2 regions of the Dorea sp. 210702-DFI.3.17 genome follow, and region 1 is predicted to be linked to the other one. Evidence: riboswitches for the same ligand, from Rfam matches in the RefSeq annotation. Region 1 holds a riboswitch; the other holds the start of a gene.
The links. A riboswitch is a leader RNA that binds a small molecule or an ion and turns the genes downstream of it on or off. The one in region 1 is predicted to bind FMN.
Positions count from the first base shown of each region.

Region 2: another riboswitch for FMN. It lies ahead of LI149_RS07815 (ECF transporter S component); the one in region 1 lies ahead of ribD (bifunctional diaminohydroxyphosphoribosylaminopyrimidine deaminase/5-amino-6-(5-phosphoribosylamino)uracil reductase RibD).

Region 1 is NZ_JAJCNB010000008.1:49,835-57,570, forward strand. It holds gene LI149_RS06550 (FtsX-like permease family protein) at 1-3,004, shown strand, start outside; gene LI149_RS06555 (DUF5721 family protein) at 3,072-3,542, opposite strand; gene LI149_RS06560 (MATE family efflux transporter) at 3,773-5,140, shown strand; FMN riboswitch at 5,232-5,346, shown strand; gene ribD (bifunctional diaminohydroxyphosphoribosylaminopyrimidine deaminase/5-amino-6-(5-phosphoribosylamino)uracil reductase RibD) at 5,527-6,654, shown strand; gene ribE (riboflavin synthase) at 6,636-7,301, shown strand; gene LI149_RS06575 (bifunctional 3,4-dihydroxy-2-butanone-4-phosphate synthase/GTP cyclohydrolase II) at 7,341-7,736, shown strand, end outside.
Region 2 is NZ_JAJCNB010000012.1:8,805-16,540, forward strand. It holds gene LI149_RS07810 (pyruvate carboxylase) at 1-1,324, shown strand, start outside; FMN riboswitch at 1,389-1,518, shown strand; gene LI149_RS07815 (ECF transporter S component) at 1,734-2,366, shown strand; gene LI149_RS07820 (ABC transporter substrate-binding protein) at 2,641-3,816, shown strand; gene LI149_RS07825 (branched-chain amino acid ABC transporter permease) at 3,937-4,821, shown strand; gene LI149_RS07830 (branched-chain amino acid ABC transporter permease) at 4,831-5,898, shown strand; gene LI149_RS07835 (ABC transporter ATP-binding protein) at 5,900-6,661, shown strand; gene LI149_RS07840 (ABC transporter ATP-binding protein) at 6,712-7,422, shown strand; gene LI149_RS07845 (AAA family ATPase) at 7,562-7,736, shown strand, end outside.

The DNA.
Region 1 (7,736 bases):
TCAGGTGAAGTTAAGTGACGGACGGATGCCCCAAAAAGCAGGGGAATGTCTGGCAGACCAGGATGCAGGATATAAGGTCGGAGATACAATTAAATTGCGTTCCGGAACGTCTGATGAGGTTAAAGATACTCTGACGACAGATACGCTGAAAGTTGTCGGCCTTTGCAGCAGTCCGATGTACATTTCTTATGGACGTGGAAGTGCAACGATTGGTACCGGAACTATCAGTGCATTTGTCATGGTGCCGGAAGAGACATTTGATATGGACGTATACACGGAAGTATATGTACAGGTCAAAGGTGCAAAAAATGAAGTAGCATTTACGGACGGATATGATAAGAAAGTAGAGAAAGTCTTGGAGCAGATCGAAGATATTACGGATGAACGAGCCGAAATTCGAAAGCAGGAGCTGGTAAATGAAGCACAAGAGAAGATTGACGAGGCGAGAGAAGAACTGGAGCAGGGCAGAGCGGATGCAGCTTCGGAACTTGCGGATGCGGCGGCTAAGATAGCAGACGCCGAGGAGCAGTTGACGAGTGGAAAAGCACAGATCACCAGTGGTAAAAAGCAGATTGCCAGTGCTAAGAATACATTGAGCAAAAAAGAAAGCGAACTGGAACAGGCACAGAATCAATATAATGCCGGACTTGCACAGCTTCAGGAAGGTGAGGCTCAATATGAAGCCGGACTTGCACAATATGAGGCTGCGAAGCCGGAAGCAGAAGCAAAGATTCAGTCTGGAAGAGAAGGACTTGCAGCGCTTCAGCAGATGATTCAGGCAGACCAGCAGACATTGACGAAAATTCATCAGGGGATCGAGGCAGTAAATTCTGAATTGTCAGCATTTGACCAAATACCTGAGGATCAGCTTACAAAAGAGCAGAAGGAGCAAAAAGAACAATCTGAACGACAGCTTACCGAGCTTAAGGAAAACGAAGCTGGCATGCAGCAGAAGATTTCCATTGAACAGCAGAAATATGATGAGAGTAAAGCCGAACTGGATGCTGCCCAGAAGCAGCTTGATGACACTGCAGCAACTCTGGCTCAGACGAAGTCAGAGCTTGACGCTGCGAAGGCTTCTTTAAATGGTGTTCCGCAGCAGCTTGCAAGTGGAAAATCCCAGATTCAGTCCGGATGGGCTGAAATTCGAAAGCAGGAGAAGAAGCTGGAAGAGGGAGCAGCAGAAATCGCGGAAAATGAAGCGAAAGTTGCAGAGGCAAAAATTGAGTATGCCAATGGTGAAGAGGAGGCTGCCCAGAAGATTGCAGAAGGCGAACAGAAAATTGCGGACGCAGAGGCAAAGGTTCAGGACATCGAAAAACCAACCTGGTATGTCTATGACCGTGATACTTTGACTGAGTATTCCGGGTACGGAGAAAACGCGGAGCGTCTAGGTGCGATTGGCCGTGTCTTCCCGGTATTATTCTTTCTTGTCGCGGCGCTGATTAGTCTGACCAGCATGACGCGAATGGTAGAAGAGCAAAGAACCGCAATCGGAACCATGAAAGCACTTGGATATAGCAAGATGTCCATCGCGAAGAAATATCTTGGATATGCGTTGATCGCGACAGCAGGCGGCAGTGTATTGGGTGTGCTGATCGGTGAAAAGATATTGCCATATATCATTGTCTATGCATATGGAATATTATATCAGCATATTACACATATTCTGATCCCATACCAATGGATCTATGCCTGGATGGCAGCGGCGGCAGCAATTGTATGTACAATGGCAGCAACATTTTTTGCATGTTACAAAGAACTTGTAGCACAGCCGGCAGTACTGATGCGCCCACCGGCACCTAAAAATGGACAAAGAGTTTTCTTGGAAAGAATAAAATTTATTTGGAAACATTTAAGTTTCACATGGAAGTCTTGCATTCGTAACTTAACCAGATATAAGAAACGTTTCTTTATGACAGTTTTTGGAATTGGCGGTTGTATGGGATTGATGCTGGTTGGATATGGAATCAAAGATTCCTGTTATGAAATTGCAGAATTGCAGTTCCGGGATATTCAGATGTATGATGGAAGTGTCTACCTAAAAGAAGACATTTCAGATGAGACAAGACAGAATCTCCTGGATTATATGAAGGACGATTCGGACATCAGTCATTATATGCAGACCAGCATGAAGAATGTAACACTTGTCAATGGAAAGAATAAACGTGATACTTATCAGGTCGTATTTTCGGAACCGAAAGACGTAAAAGATTATTTTGATTTCCACGACCGGAAATCAAAAGAGGAGTATACGCTTGATGATGAAGGTGTCATTATTTCTGAGAAAACCGGAAAACTTTTGAATGCAAAAGCAGGGGATACCATTGAAATTAAAGATGAAGAGAATGGTAATAAGAAAGTAAAAATTGCTCATATCTGCGAGAATTATATGGGACACTATATTTTCTTTACTCCTTCTTATTATGAGAAAGTGTATGGTGAGAATTCGGAATATAACAGTATTTTCTTTGCAGGACAAAAAGGAGATACGCAGGAAGACTACAACAAGATTGGTGAAGACATTCTGACCCAGGACGGAGCGCTTAGCGTCAGCTATATGCGTGATATTGAAAAACAGCTGGACGATATGCTAAAAAGTCTGAATCTGGTTATTGTAGTACTGATCATTTCTGCAGGAATGCTTGCATTTGTCGTACTTTATAACCTTAATACTGTTAATATCACGGAGCGGCAGAGGGAACTGGCAACCTTGAAAGTGCTGGGATTCTATGATCTGGAAGTGGCAGAACACGTATATCGTGAAAATGTACTTTTGACATTCATCGGAGCGGCGGTAGGAGTGGTGCTTGGAAAATTCCTGCATGCCTTTATCATTGATACGGTGGAAGTAGACACAGCCATGTTCGGAAGAAATATTAACTTTTCAAGTTACATGTACAGTCTGCTATTTACAATTCTGTTTTCATTGATCGTAAATGGAATTATGTATTTTAAATTGAAGAAGATTGATATGGTAGAATCACTCAAGAGTATTGAATAAATGGAATTGAAGCCAAGATGTAAGAAAAACTCCTTCCATAGATAAAACTGTGGAAGGAGTTTGGTTTTTAAAAATCAAGCTCTTGACTGGCAAAGAATTTCTGGACATATTCGTCCCAGGCTTTTTCTACGCTTTTATCCATGGTAAATGTATTCATGGAAGTCCCGGTGATGCATTGAAGTGCCAGTCCGTCATAGCGGAAATTAAGATATAGTCCCTGGATTTCCTCCGGGCGGTAGGTCAGATCATGCTCAGTGAGAAAGGATTCAAACTGATCTTTTGCTAGAGATAATATGAATTTGAAATTTAACGGAGTTTTCTTTCCACGGATTACCTGGAAGAAAAAATCGCGAACTTCTCCCCAGGTGGAATACTCCTTTTCGAAAGTTTCATCAAAAAAGTCTTTATGGATTCTTCCATCTACCTGGAAGCGGTTAAAGGTAGTTACTTCCCCCTCGATCAAGGAGAATGTATCAAATGTTGGTTTTAAAAGCAGGTGGGACATACAGACCTTTGCTTTCAGATTAAGAACGATCATAGTGAAAACCTCTCTGGATAATTATTAGAGATATTATAGCATAATTTTTGTAGCATTATAATTCTAATTTTTTAAAAAGCTTTTCAATAAATTTTAAATCGAGTATAATTATTTCTATGTGACATAGCCTTGGGGAAGGCATAATACAGTTTGCGGATATGTGCTGACTGAAAATAAGCGCAGATTTGCAAAAGATATACAGAAATAAAGAGGTAAGAGAGGAAAAAAACTTGGGGAAAAAGACAATAGAAGAAAATACGATCACGGAGGGGATTATCTGGAAGCAGCTTCTGATATTTTTCTTCCCGATCATGCTGGGAACTTTAATCCAGCAATTATATACAACCGTGGATACGATTATCGTCGGACGCTTTGTGGGGAAGGCAGCATTAGCCAGCGTAGGCGGTCCAGCGGCTGTTTTATCAACGATTGTTGTTACATTTTTTAATGGACTGGCAAATGGAGCGGCAGTTGTCATTGCGCAGTATTACGGAGCGAAAGACAAAGGAAGACTGCATACAGGACTTCATACTGCATATTTATTTTCCATTGTGGTCAGTCTCGTAATATCTGTAGTGGGAGCAGTGCTGACACCATGGCTGCTTAAGATCATGAACACTCCACAGGATATGATGGCATCATCAACCACATATTTACGCATTTATTTTATGGGAATCTTATTTACGCTGGTCTATAATATGGGAGCGGCGATCATGAGAGCAGTCGGAGATTCCAAAAGACCGCTTCTTTATCTGGTGGTCTGTTGCGTACTGAATATAGGTCTGGATATATTCATGGTAGTTATATTAAAAATGGGAATTGCAGGAGCAGCACTGGCAACCGTATTTTCCCAGTGTGTCAGCGCATTTTTTGTGACCTGGTCTTTGACAAAAGACTATGATTCTATGAAACTACAATTCAGAGAACTTCGCATGGAAGCATGTGTTCTAAAAAGAGAGTTGAAAATCGGTATACCGGGAGCTCTGCAGGCATGTGCTTACGGAGTGACCAATGTAGTCATTCAGGCATCGATCAACAGCTTTGGAACGGATACGGCAGCAGGATGGGCGGCTTATGGGAAATTAGATTTGATTTTCTGGACAGTATCCAGTGCACTGGGAGCTGCGGTCACAACATTTGTCGGACAGAATTATGGAGCAGGTAAGTGGGACCGGGTATATAAGAGTATCCGGGTAAACATTGGTATTTCTTATGTATTTACGGGTGCGATCATCTTTACATTGTATGCATTTTGTGAGCCTATGTATCATATGTTCACAACGGATCCGAAGGTGATCGACATAGGTGTGTATATGCTCCGGTTCCTGGTGCCGAGTTATCTGCTCAGCATTCTGCTTGAAAACCTGGACGGTGGACTTCGCGGAGTCGGAGATGTACTGTGGCCTACGATATTTACATTTGGAGGATTGTTTTTAATACGGCTCCCGTGGGTTATGATTTTGACTCCGATTTATCATAAGGTGGAAATTTTGCTGATCAGTTATCCGATCGCATGGGGAGGAACACTTCTATTCGTAATACCGTATTATTTTTGGAAGAAGAAAAAGTGTTTCAACAAATTATACAGTGAAAAATAAAGCGAAATTTATGGATTTTTGCGAAATAATTCTCAAAAGTCAAAAAATTCTTTACAAATAAGCAATAAAGTATTATTATACAAAAAAAGATAGAAATCTTCAGGGCAGGGTGAGATTCCCTACCGGCGGTAAAGCCCGCGAGCCGAGAGGCATGATTCGGTGAGATTCCGAAGCCGACAGTATAGTCTGGATGAGAGAAGAAGACGGTACATATAGTTTTAGTTATGAATGCGGTATCGAGGCTCTGAGATGGTAGACCATTTCAGAGTTTCTTTATTTTCATAGATAATTGGACATGAAGTTGTGATTAAAGTACCAGTGAACAAAACCCCTGTAGATCATCTGCAGGGGTTTTGTTCTAAGATAAAAAGAAAGAAGGAATGTATGTGATAGACCAGGATTATATGAAACGTGCAATAGAACTTGCAAAAAAAGGAGAAGGATGGACGAATCCTAATCCGATGGTTGGAGCGGTCATCGTAAAGGATGGACGTATTATCGGCGAAGGCTATCATGCCAGATGCGGAGAGTTGCATGCGGAACGAAATGCAATTGCTTCTCTCACTGAATCAGCCGAAGGGGCAACGCTGTACGTTACATTGGAACCATGTTGTCATTATGGAAAGACGCCGCCGTGTACGGAAGCAATTTTAGAGCAGAAGATAAAAAAAGTAGTGATTGGATCCAGAGACCCAAATCCGAAAGTGGCAGGAAAGGGAGCGAAGATATTAAGAGATGCCGGTGTAGCGGTTGTGGAAGATTTTATGAGAGACAAATGTGATGAATTAAATCCAATATTTTTTCATTATATAACGACCAAAACACCGTATGTAGTTATGAAGTATGCAATGACGTTGGATGGAAAAATTGCAACAAAGACAGGAGCTTCAAAATGGATCACCCAAGAAGCCGCACGCAGAGAAGTACAGTATATGCGTCATCGGTATATGGGAATCATGGTCGGGATAGGAACGGTACTTGCTGATGATCCAATGCTGAATGTCCGGGTAGAAGGGCTTAAAAGTCCGGTCAGGATTATCTGTGACAGTAAGTTAAGAATTCCACTGGACAGCCAGATCGTAAAAAGTGCGAGGGAGTACCGGACGATTGTAGCCTATGCAGATCTGGAGAATGTAGAGAAGAAAAAAGAAATTTTGCAGACAATGGGAGTGGAAACCGTATTTTGTCCGGATATGAAAAAACATGTTAATCTGAAGCATTTGATGGAGTATCTGGGAAAAGAAAATATCGACAGTATTTTACTGGAAGGTGGAGGAACTTTAAATGACAGTGCACTACAGGCCGGAGTTGTCCAGGAGGTGCAGGCATTTATTGCACCAAAAATCTTTGGCGGAGCAGGAAGCCGGACTCCGGTGGATGGAATTGGGATAGAGCTTCCGTCTCAGGCAGCGGTACTAAAGTTCAAGGATATCTGCCAGATTGGAGAAGACCTAAAAATTACCTGTCAGGTCTTAAGAAAAGAACAGGAGGAATTATGTTTACAGGAATTGTAGAAGAACTGGGAAAAGTCCGTTATATTCAGTTGAATGGGAATTCAGGGGTATTGGGGGTGAAGGCAGCAAAAGTACTGGAAGGTACGAAGATCGGAGACAGTATTGCGGTAAATGGAGTATGTCTGACAGTCACTTCCCTGCAGCCTGACGGATTTACGGCAGATATCATGGCAGAGACGATCAGAAGGAGCAGTCTTGGAAATTGTAAGATTGGAAGTTATGTAAATCTTGAACGGGCAATGGCAGCGGATGGAAGATTCGGAGGCCATATTGTGAGCGGCCATATTGACGGAACAGGAGTTATCAGGTCAATGATCCAAGAGGAAAATGCAGTCTGGGTATCCATTAAAACTTCACAGCGGATATTAGATCTGATCGTGGAAAAGGGGTCTGTCTGCATCGATGGAATCAGCCTGACGGTTGCGAAGGTAGACGATGAAGGGTTTCAGGTATCAGTCATTCCACATACAGGGGAAGAGACGATACTTCTGAAAAAAGCATCCGGAGATCTTGTGAATCTGGAAAATGACATAATCGGAAAATATGTAGAAAAATTAATGGGGATTGGAAAAAAAGAAGAGTCCAAATTGGAACATGAGAAAAAGACAGGAATTACAATGGAGTTTCTGGAAGAATTTGGATTTTAAATATACAGCAACAGAAAAAGAATAACGGAGGAAGAACAGATGGAACAAAAGTATCAATATAATACAGTAGAAGAGGCAATCCGGGATTTACAAGATGGAAAAATCATTCTTGTTACAGATGACCCGGACAGAGAAAATGAAGGAGACATGATCTGTGCTGCTCAGTTTGCAACCCAGGAAAATATTAATTTTATGGCAACGCATGCAAAGGGACTGATCTGTACGCCGATGAGCGCAGAACTGGCAGCAAAGCTTAATTTTCCACAGATGGTTTCAGAAAATACCGATAATCATGAAACAGCATTTACGGTATCGATTGATCACGTAGATACAACAACCGGTATATCGGCAGCAGAACGTGCATATACGATGATGAAATGTGTGGATGATACATCAAGACCAGAAGATTTCAGAAGACCGGGCCATGTATTCCCG
Region 2 (7,736 bases), on a different contig from region 1:
CAAGGATATGGCAGGACTTCTGAAGCCGCTGGCAGCAAAAGAACTGATCAGCACACTGAAGAGAGAACTTCATGTACCATTACATTTGCATACACACGATTCCACGGGAAATGGTGTAAGTACTGTTATGATGGCGGCAGAATCCGGCGTAGATATTGTCGACCTGGCAATTGAGTCTATGTCATCACTGACCAGTCAGCCGTCTATGAACGCAGTAGCAGAGGCACTTCGTGGAACAAGACGTGACACAGGCCTGAAGCCGGAGGAACTGACAGAATTAAGTCACTACTACAGCCGTGTGCGTGAAGTATATGCACCATTTGAAAGTGATATGAAATCTCCAAACACAGAGATTTACAAATATGAGATTCCAGGAGGACAGTACTCCAACTTGCTTGCACAGGTAACAAGTATGGGATCACCGGATGATTTTGAAGCAATCAAGAGACTTTACAAAGACGCCAATGATCTGCTTGGAAACATCGTAAAAGTAACTCCAACTTCCAAGGCAGTTGGTGATCTGGCTATCTTTATGTACAAGAATGGCCTGACAAAAGATAATATTCTGACAGAAGGTGCTGGATTATCCTATCCGGATTCCGTCGTATCTTATTTCCAGGGTATGATGGGACAGCCGTATGGTGGATTCCCGAAGGAACTGCAGAAGATTGTCCTGAAAGATATTAAACCACTGACAGAACGTCCAGGTGCACTTCTCCCGGCAGTTGATCTGGATCAGATTAAGAAGGATCTGTGCGAGAAATATCATTATGAGGATCGCTCAGAAGCAGATATGTGCAAGAAAGCAGTCAGCTATGCGCTGTATCCGAAGGTATATGAGGACTATTGCGAACACTTTGAGATTTACAATGATGTTACAAGATTGGAAAGTCACGTATACTTCTATGGCCTTAGAAAGGGTGAGGAGACTTACTTGAAGATTGGCGAAGGAAAGGAACTTCTGATCAAATATCTGGAAGCAAGCGAGCCGGACGAGGACGGATACCGTACATTGATGTTCCAGGTAAATGGATCTATCCGTAACGTCAAGATTCTGGATAAGAAACTGGAGATCAAGACAGATCGTAAGCTTAAGGCAAGCAAGTCCAATCCGAAACAGCTTGGAGCAAATATCCCAGGTATCGTAGGAAATGTCCTTGTCAAAGAGGGAGATCCGGTCAAAGTCAATACACCGCTTCTTACTCTGGAAGCTATGAAGATGGAGACAATCGTTGTATCTACGATCGAAGGTGTTGTAGACAAGATTTATGTAAAACCAGGTGAGACAGTGCATCAGGACGATCTGATGATGTCCTTCCAGTAAAAAGATTTTTGAAAAAAGCCTTGAAAAGGACTAATCAGAGGATTATAATCAAATACAGATAAGAGAGATTCTTCGGGGCAGGGTGTAATTCCCAACCGGCGGTAAAGTCCGCGACCCGCTGCGTAAGTGTATGCAGTGGCTGATCTGGTGAGATTCCGGAACCGACAGTAAAGTCTGGATGAGAGAAGAATTATGGTGAATGTATATTAAGTCCCCCGAAGCGTAAGCGTCGGGGGATTTTGTGTTGTCAAGCATACGACAAAAAGGTTCGGTGGACCTTTTTTAGTGGTACATTCTAAAGAAGCATAGTTCCAAAAGAAGTATTCTTTCTTACGAATAAAAGAGGACAGTGTCTGAGGGTTTCATTTGCACAGATCAGACACACCGCAGATAAAAAGGAGAGAAAGAAATGAGTACAAATGTAGCAACACAGAACAAATCAAACACAGCAGGTATGTCAAAAGTAAGATTCATTACCCAGGTGGGAATGCTGGGGGCAATTGCAGTTATTTTAATGGCATTTGAAATTCCGCTTCCATTTGCACCGGCATTTTACAAGATTGATTTCAGCGAAGTTCCGGCACTGATCGGCTGCTTTGCAATGGGACCGGCAGCAGGAGCGATGATTGAACTTGTTAAAATCGTATTACATCTTCTGATCAGTGGAACATCAACAGCAGGTGTCGGTGATATTGCCAACTTTGCAATTGGTTGTGCCTTTATCCTTCCGGCAGCATGGATTTATAAAGCAAAACACTCCAGAAAAAGTGCAATGATCGGAATGGCAGCAGGAACTGTATTTATGGCATTTATCGGTTGCTTTTTAAATGCATATGTATTACTTCCGGCTTATGCAAAAGCATTTAGCATGCCAATCGATGCGTTGGTAGGAATGGGAACAGCAGTAAATGGTCATATTACGAATTTACTTACATTTGTCGTATTTGCAGTAGCACCATTTAACCTTTTGAAAGGTGCAATGGTATCCGTTGTAGTACTTCTGATCTACAAGAAGATCAGTCCGATTCTGAAAATGAGATAATATCAGCTGGGGTTTTGTTCCAACATCATTATATAGAAGGAAAATATTAAAAAATAGCAGGTGGATATATGGCACTCAATGTCAGAGTTTAAATATGACATTGAAAGCGATATGTTTACCTGTTATTATTTTATATAATAAGAAATTGTATTTTCTATTATGTAAAAAAGATTGTACTGATAAAAAAACAGAGTGAAATCTAAAATTTTCATTGACAGACGGAAAAGAAGGAGATATTATAAGGTCAATACAAAAACAGTGTTGGAGGATAGGAATTATGAAATTTAAAAAAGTTGTAAGTGCTGTATTAGTATCAGCACTGGCAGTCAGCATGATGGCAGGCTGTGGTTCTAAGAGCGGAAGCTCAGATTCAAAATCAGATGTATTTAAAATTGGTGGAATCGGACCGATGACAGGAGATGCAGCAGCATATGGTGAAGCAGTAGACAATGGTGCAAAGCTTGCTGTAGAAGAGATTAATAAAAATGGTGGAATCAATGGTAAGCAGGTTGAGTTCAAGACAGAAGATGATCAGGCAGATGCAGAGAAAGCTGTGAATGCTTACAATACTCTGAAAGACTGGGGTATGCAGATTCTTATGGGAACTGTAACATCTGGTTCTTGTACAGCAGTAGCATCTGAGACAGACAGTGATCACATGTTCCAGATCACACCTTCCGGAACAGCAGTAGAGAGCGTTCAGGATCACGACAACGTATTCCGTCTTTGCTTCTCAGATCCTGAACAGGGAACAAAATCTGCAGAGTACATTGCAAAGAACAAACTTGCAACAAAGATAGCAGTTATTTATAACAGCTCCGATGTATATTCTAATGGAATTTACACAAACTTCGCAGCAGAGGCTAAGAAAGAAGGCCTTGATGTTGTAGCAGCAGAAGCATTTACAGCAGATAATAAGACAGACTTTTCTGTACAGTTAAAGAAGGCACAGTCATCAGGAGCTGATCTTGTATTCCTTCCAATCTACTATCAGGAAGCATCTGCTATCTTACAGCAGGCAGCTAAGTTAGATTATCATCCGACATTCTTTGGATGTGATGGACTTGACGGAATCCTTGGTGTAGAGGGATTTGATAAATCTCTTGCAGAGGGAACGATGCTTCTGACACCTTATGCATCTGATGCACAGGATGAGAAGACTCAGACATTCACAAAAGCATATGAAGATAAATACGGCAATACACCAATTCAGTTTGCAGCAGATGCATATGATGCAATTTACGCTATCAAAGCTGCAGCAGAGGAAGCTGATGTAACACCGGATATGGATTACTCAGAGATGTGCGACAAATTGATGGACGCTATGACAAAGATCAAGATTGACGGTCTGACAGGTGTAGACGGAATCACATGGGAGAAGAACGGTGAGCCGAATAAGGCACCTAAGGGTGTTAAGATTGAAAATGGTGCATATGTATCCATGGACTAATTCAGCCCGATAAGTTAAAATAGTGATAAGCGGCTGCTACAGAATTGCTGTGGCAGCCTTTCTCACATATTGCATTATAATTGAGAGGTAAAAATTTTAGTTAAAGGAAGGAGAAGAAAAATGAGTTTTATATCTTATCTCATTAATGGTATCAGCCTTGGAAGTGTATATGCAATCATTGCTCTTGGCTATACCATGGTATACGGTATTGCTAAGATGTTGAACTTCGCCCACGGTGACGTTATTATGGTCGGAGCATATATCGTATTGACTTGTGTGACAGGCGCAGGTCTGAATCCAATTGTTGCAATCATTATTGCGACGATCGCCTGCACAATTTTTGGAGTTGTAATTGAAGGAGTTGCTTATCGTCCGCTTCGTAATGCGGCATCTCCACTGGCAGTTCTGATTACAGCAATCGGTGTCAGCTACCTGCTTCAGAACCTGGCACTTCTGATTTTTGGTTCTAATACGAAATCATTTCCAGAAGTCATCAAATTGCCGAACTTAAAACTGGCAGGTGGAAAGCTTACAATTACAGGAACGACCATTCTGACAATTGTACTATGTATTGTTATTATGGCAGGTCTGATGCTGTTTATTAATAAGACAAAAGCAGGTCAGGCAATGTTGGCTGTATCCGAGGACAAAGGTGCAGCACAGCTTATGGGAATTAATGTAAATAAGACTATTTCCATGACATTTGCAATCGGATCCGCACTTGCTGCAATCGCCGGTGTACTGCTCTGCTCTGCATACCCAAGCCTGACACCTTACACAGGTTCCATGCCTGGTATCAAGGCGTTCGTAGCAGCCGTATTTGGTGGAATCGGTTCTGTACCGGGAGCGCTGATAGGAGGAATTATTCTTGGAATCATTGAGATTCTCGGAAAAGCATACATTTCTTCACAGCTTGCAGATGCAATCGTATTTGCAGTTCTGATCGTGGTACTTCTTGTAAAACCTACTGGAATTCTTGGTAAGAATATCCAGGAGAAAGTGTAGGTGGCAGGAATGTTAAAGAATATGAATAAAACAACAAAAAACAACATGATTACATATCTTATGGTAATCGTAGTTTACGCAGTAATCCAGGTACTTGTTACAAGTGGAAGCCTGTCTAGCTTATTTACAGGATTACTTGTACCAATCTGTACTTACATCATTTTGGCAATTTCTCTGAACCTGGTCGTAGGTTTTCTTGGAGAACTAAGCCTTGGACATGCCGGATTCATGTGTATCGGAGCATTTACAAGTGCATTTTTCTCTAAATGCATGAAAGGTGTCATTGAGCCGGATCTTTTAAGATTCATGATTGCTCTTCTGATCGGAGCAGTGTGCGCAGGAATTTTCGGAATCCTAATTGGAATTCCAGTACTTCGTCTGAATGGAGATTACCTGGCAATTGTAACACTTGCATTTGGTGAGATTATTAAAAATGTTATAAATGTATTTTATATAGGTAAAGATTCAAAAGGATTGCATTTTTCTATGAAGGATTCCGTGTCTTTGAACATGGAGCCGGATGGAAAGATTTTACTGAACGGACCACAGGGAATCAGCGGAACACCGAAAGACAGTACATTTACTATCGGATTTATATTAATTCTGATCACACTTGTCATTGTTCTGAATCTGATCAGCTCCAGAACCGGACGCGCGATCATGGCGATTCGTGATGACCGTATTGCAGCAGAATCCATAGGGATCAATATAACAAAATATAAACTGATTGCATTTTCTCTGTCTGCAGCAATTGCAGGAATGGCTGGAGTGCTTTACTCACATAATCTGTCATCGCTGATGGCAACACCACAGAACTTTGGTTACAACATGTCTATCATGATTCTTGTATTTGTTGTTCTGGGAGGAATTGGAAGTGTGAGAGGTTCTATTATTGCAGCAGCAATCCTGACACTGCTTCCGGAACTTCTGCGTGGGCTGTCCAATTACCGTATGCTGATCTACGCAATTGTACTGATTGTCATGATGCTCTTTAACTGGGCTCCGAAAGCAATTGAGTGGAGAGAAAAACATTTGGCAAAATTCAAACAGAAAAAAGCAGTAAAGGAGGAAGCATAAGATGGCATTATTAGATGTAAAAAATCTGTCCATTTCCTTCGGAGGACTGCGTGCGGTAGACGGGTTTGAAATGCAGATTGAAAAAGGGGAGCTTTACGGACTGATCGGACCGAACGGAGCCGGTAAAACAACGGTATTCAACCTTCTGACAGGTGTGTATAAGCCAAATGAGGGAATTATCAAACTGGATGGCGAGGATATTACAGGTAAGAAGACGATTGACATCAACAAAGCAGGTATCGCAAGAACATTCCAGAATATCCGTCTGTTCAAGCAGTTATCAGTACTTGATAATGTGAAAGTCGGACTTCACAATCACTATAAATACTCTACACTGGAAGGAATCTTACGGCTTCCAAAATACAAAAAAGTAGAGAAAGCCATGGACGAGAAGGCTATGGAAATCTTGAAGGTTTTTGATCTTGACGGTGAAGCAGATGTGCTGGCAACGAACCTTCCATATGGTAAGCAGAGAAAGCTGGAGATTGCCCGTGCTATGGCAACAGAGCCGAAGCTTCTTCTTCTGGACGAGCCTGCCGCAGGTATGAACCCGAATGAGACGGGAGAACTGATGGAGACGATCCAGTTCGTGAGAGAACATTTTGGAATGACAATACTTCTGATCGAGCATGACATGAAACTGGTATCCGGAATTTGCGAAGAACTGACAGTTCTGAATTTCGGTCAGGTACTGGCACAGGGAAAAACAGCAGATGTGTTGAATAACCCTGAAGTTATTTCTGCATATCTTGGAGATGAATAAGAGAACCGGAAACAAACGTAAAGAAAAGCCAGACAGGAGGAAATAAGAATATGGCAATGCTTGAAGTAAAGGATTTGGAAGTATATTACGGAATGATCCAGGCAATCAAAGGCATTTCGTTTGAAGTAAACCAAGGAGAAGTTGTGGCTCTTATCGGAGCAAATGGAGCCGGAAAGACAACCACACTTCATACAATTACAGGTCTTCTTCCGTCAAAGAAAGGAACTGTAACATTTGAGGGACAGGATATTACAAAAGTGCCTGCTCACAAAATTGTATACATGGGAGTCGCACACGTACCGGAAGGACGTCGTGTATTCGCAGATCTGAGCGTATACCAGAATCTGAAAATGGGTGCATACACAAGAAAAGATAAAGAGGAGATCGAACAGACGCTTGCTATGGTCTATGAGAGATTCCCTCGTTTGAAAGAAAGAAAAGACCAGAGAGCCGGAACACTCTCCGGTGGCGAGCAGCAGATGCTGGCAATGGGACGGGCGCTTATGTCAAAACCGAAACTGATCGTCATGGACGAGCCTTCCATGGGACTTTCACCAATCTTTGTAAACGAGATCTTTGACATTATCAAAGAAGTAAGAAAAACGGGAACGACAGTACTTCTCGTAGAGCAGAATGCGAAGAAAGCTTTGGAAATCGCAGATCGTGCTTATGTATTAGAGACAGGTAAAATCTTGCTTAGCGGAGATGCAAAAGAGCTGATGAACGACGATGCAGTTAAGAAGGCATATCTTGGTGAGTAGAGGATAAATGTGTAGAAGTTCAGGGAAGAGTAATGTTTTCTTCTATGAGTTTCAGATTGAGGCTTGTTAGAGCAAGACTTGCATAAATGAGATGTTACATTTAAAATATAAGTAACAGAAAAAGATTGGGGGAATTGCTATGAAAAGAGTAGTAATAACAATCAACAGACAGTATGGAAGCGGTGGAAAGACCATCGGGTACATGCTGGCAGAAAAACTCGGAATTCCATGCTACAGCAGAGAAATCCTGCAGCGTGCCTCCGAGGAAAGTGGTATTAATGAGAGTATGTTCAATGCACGAGATGAACGCCTGA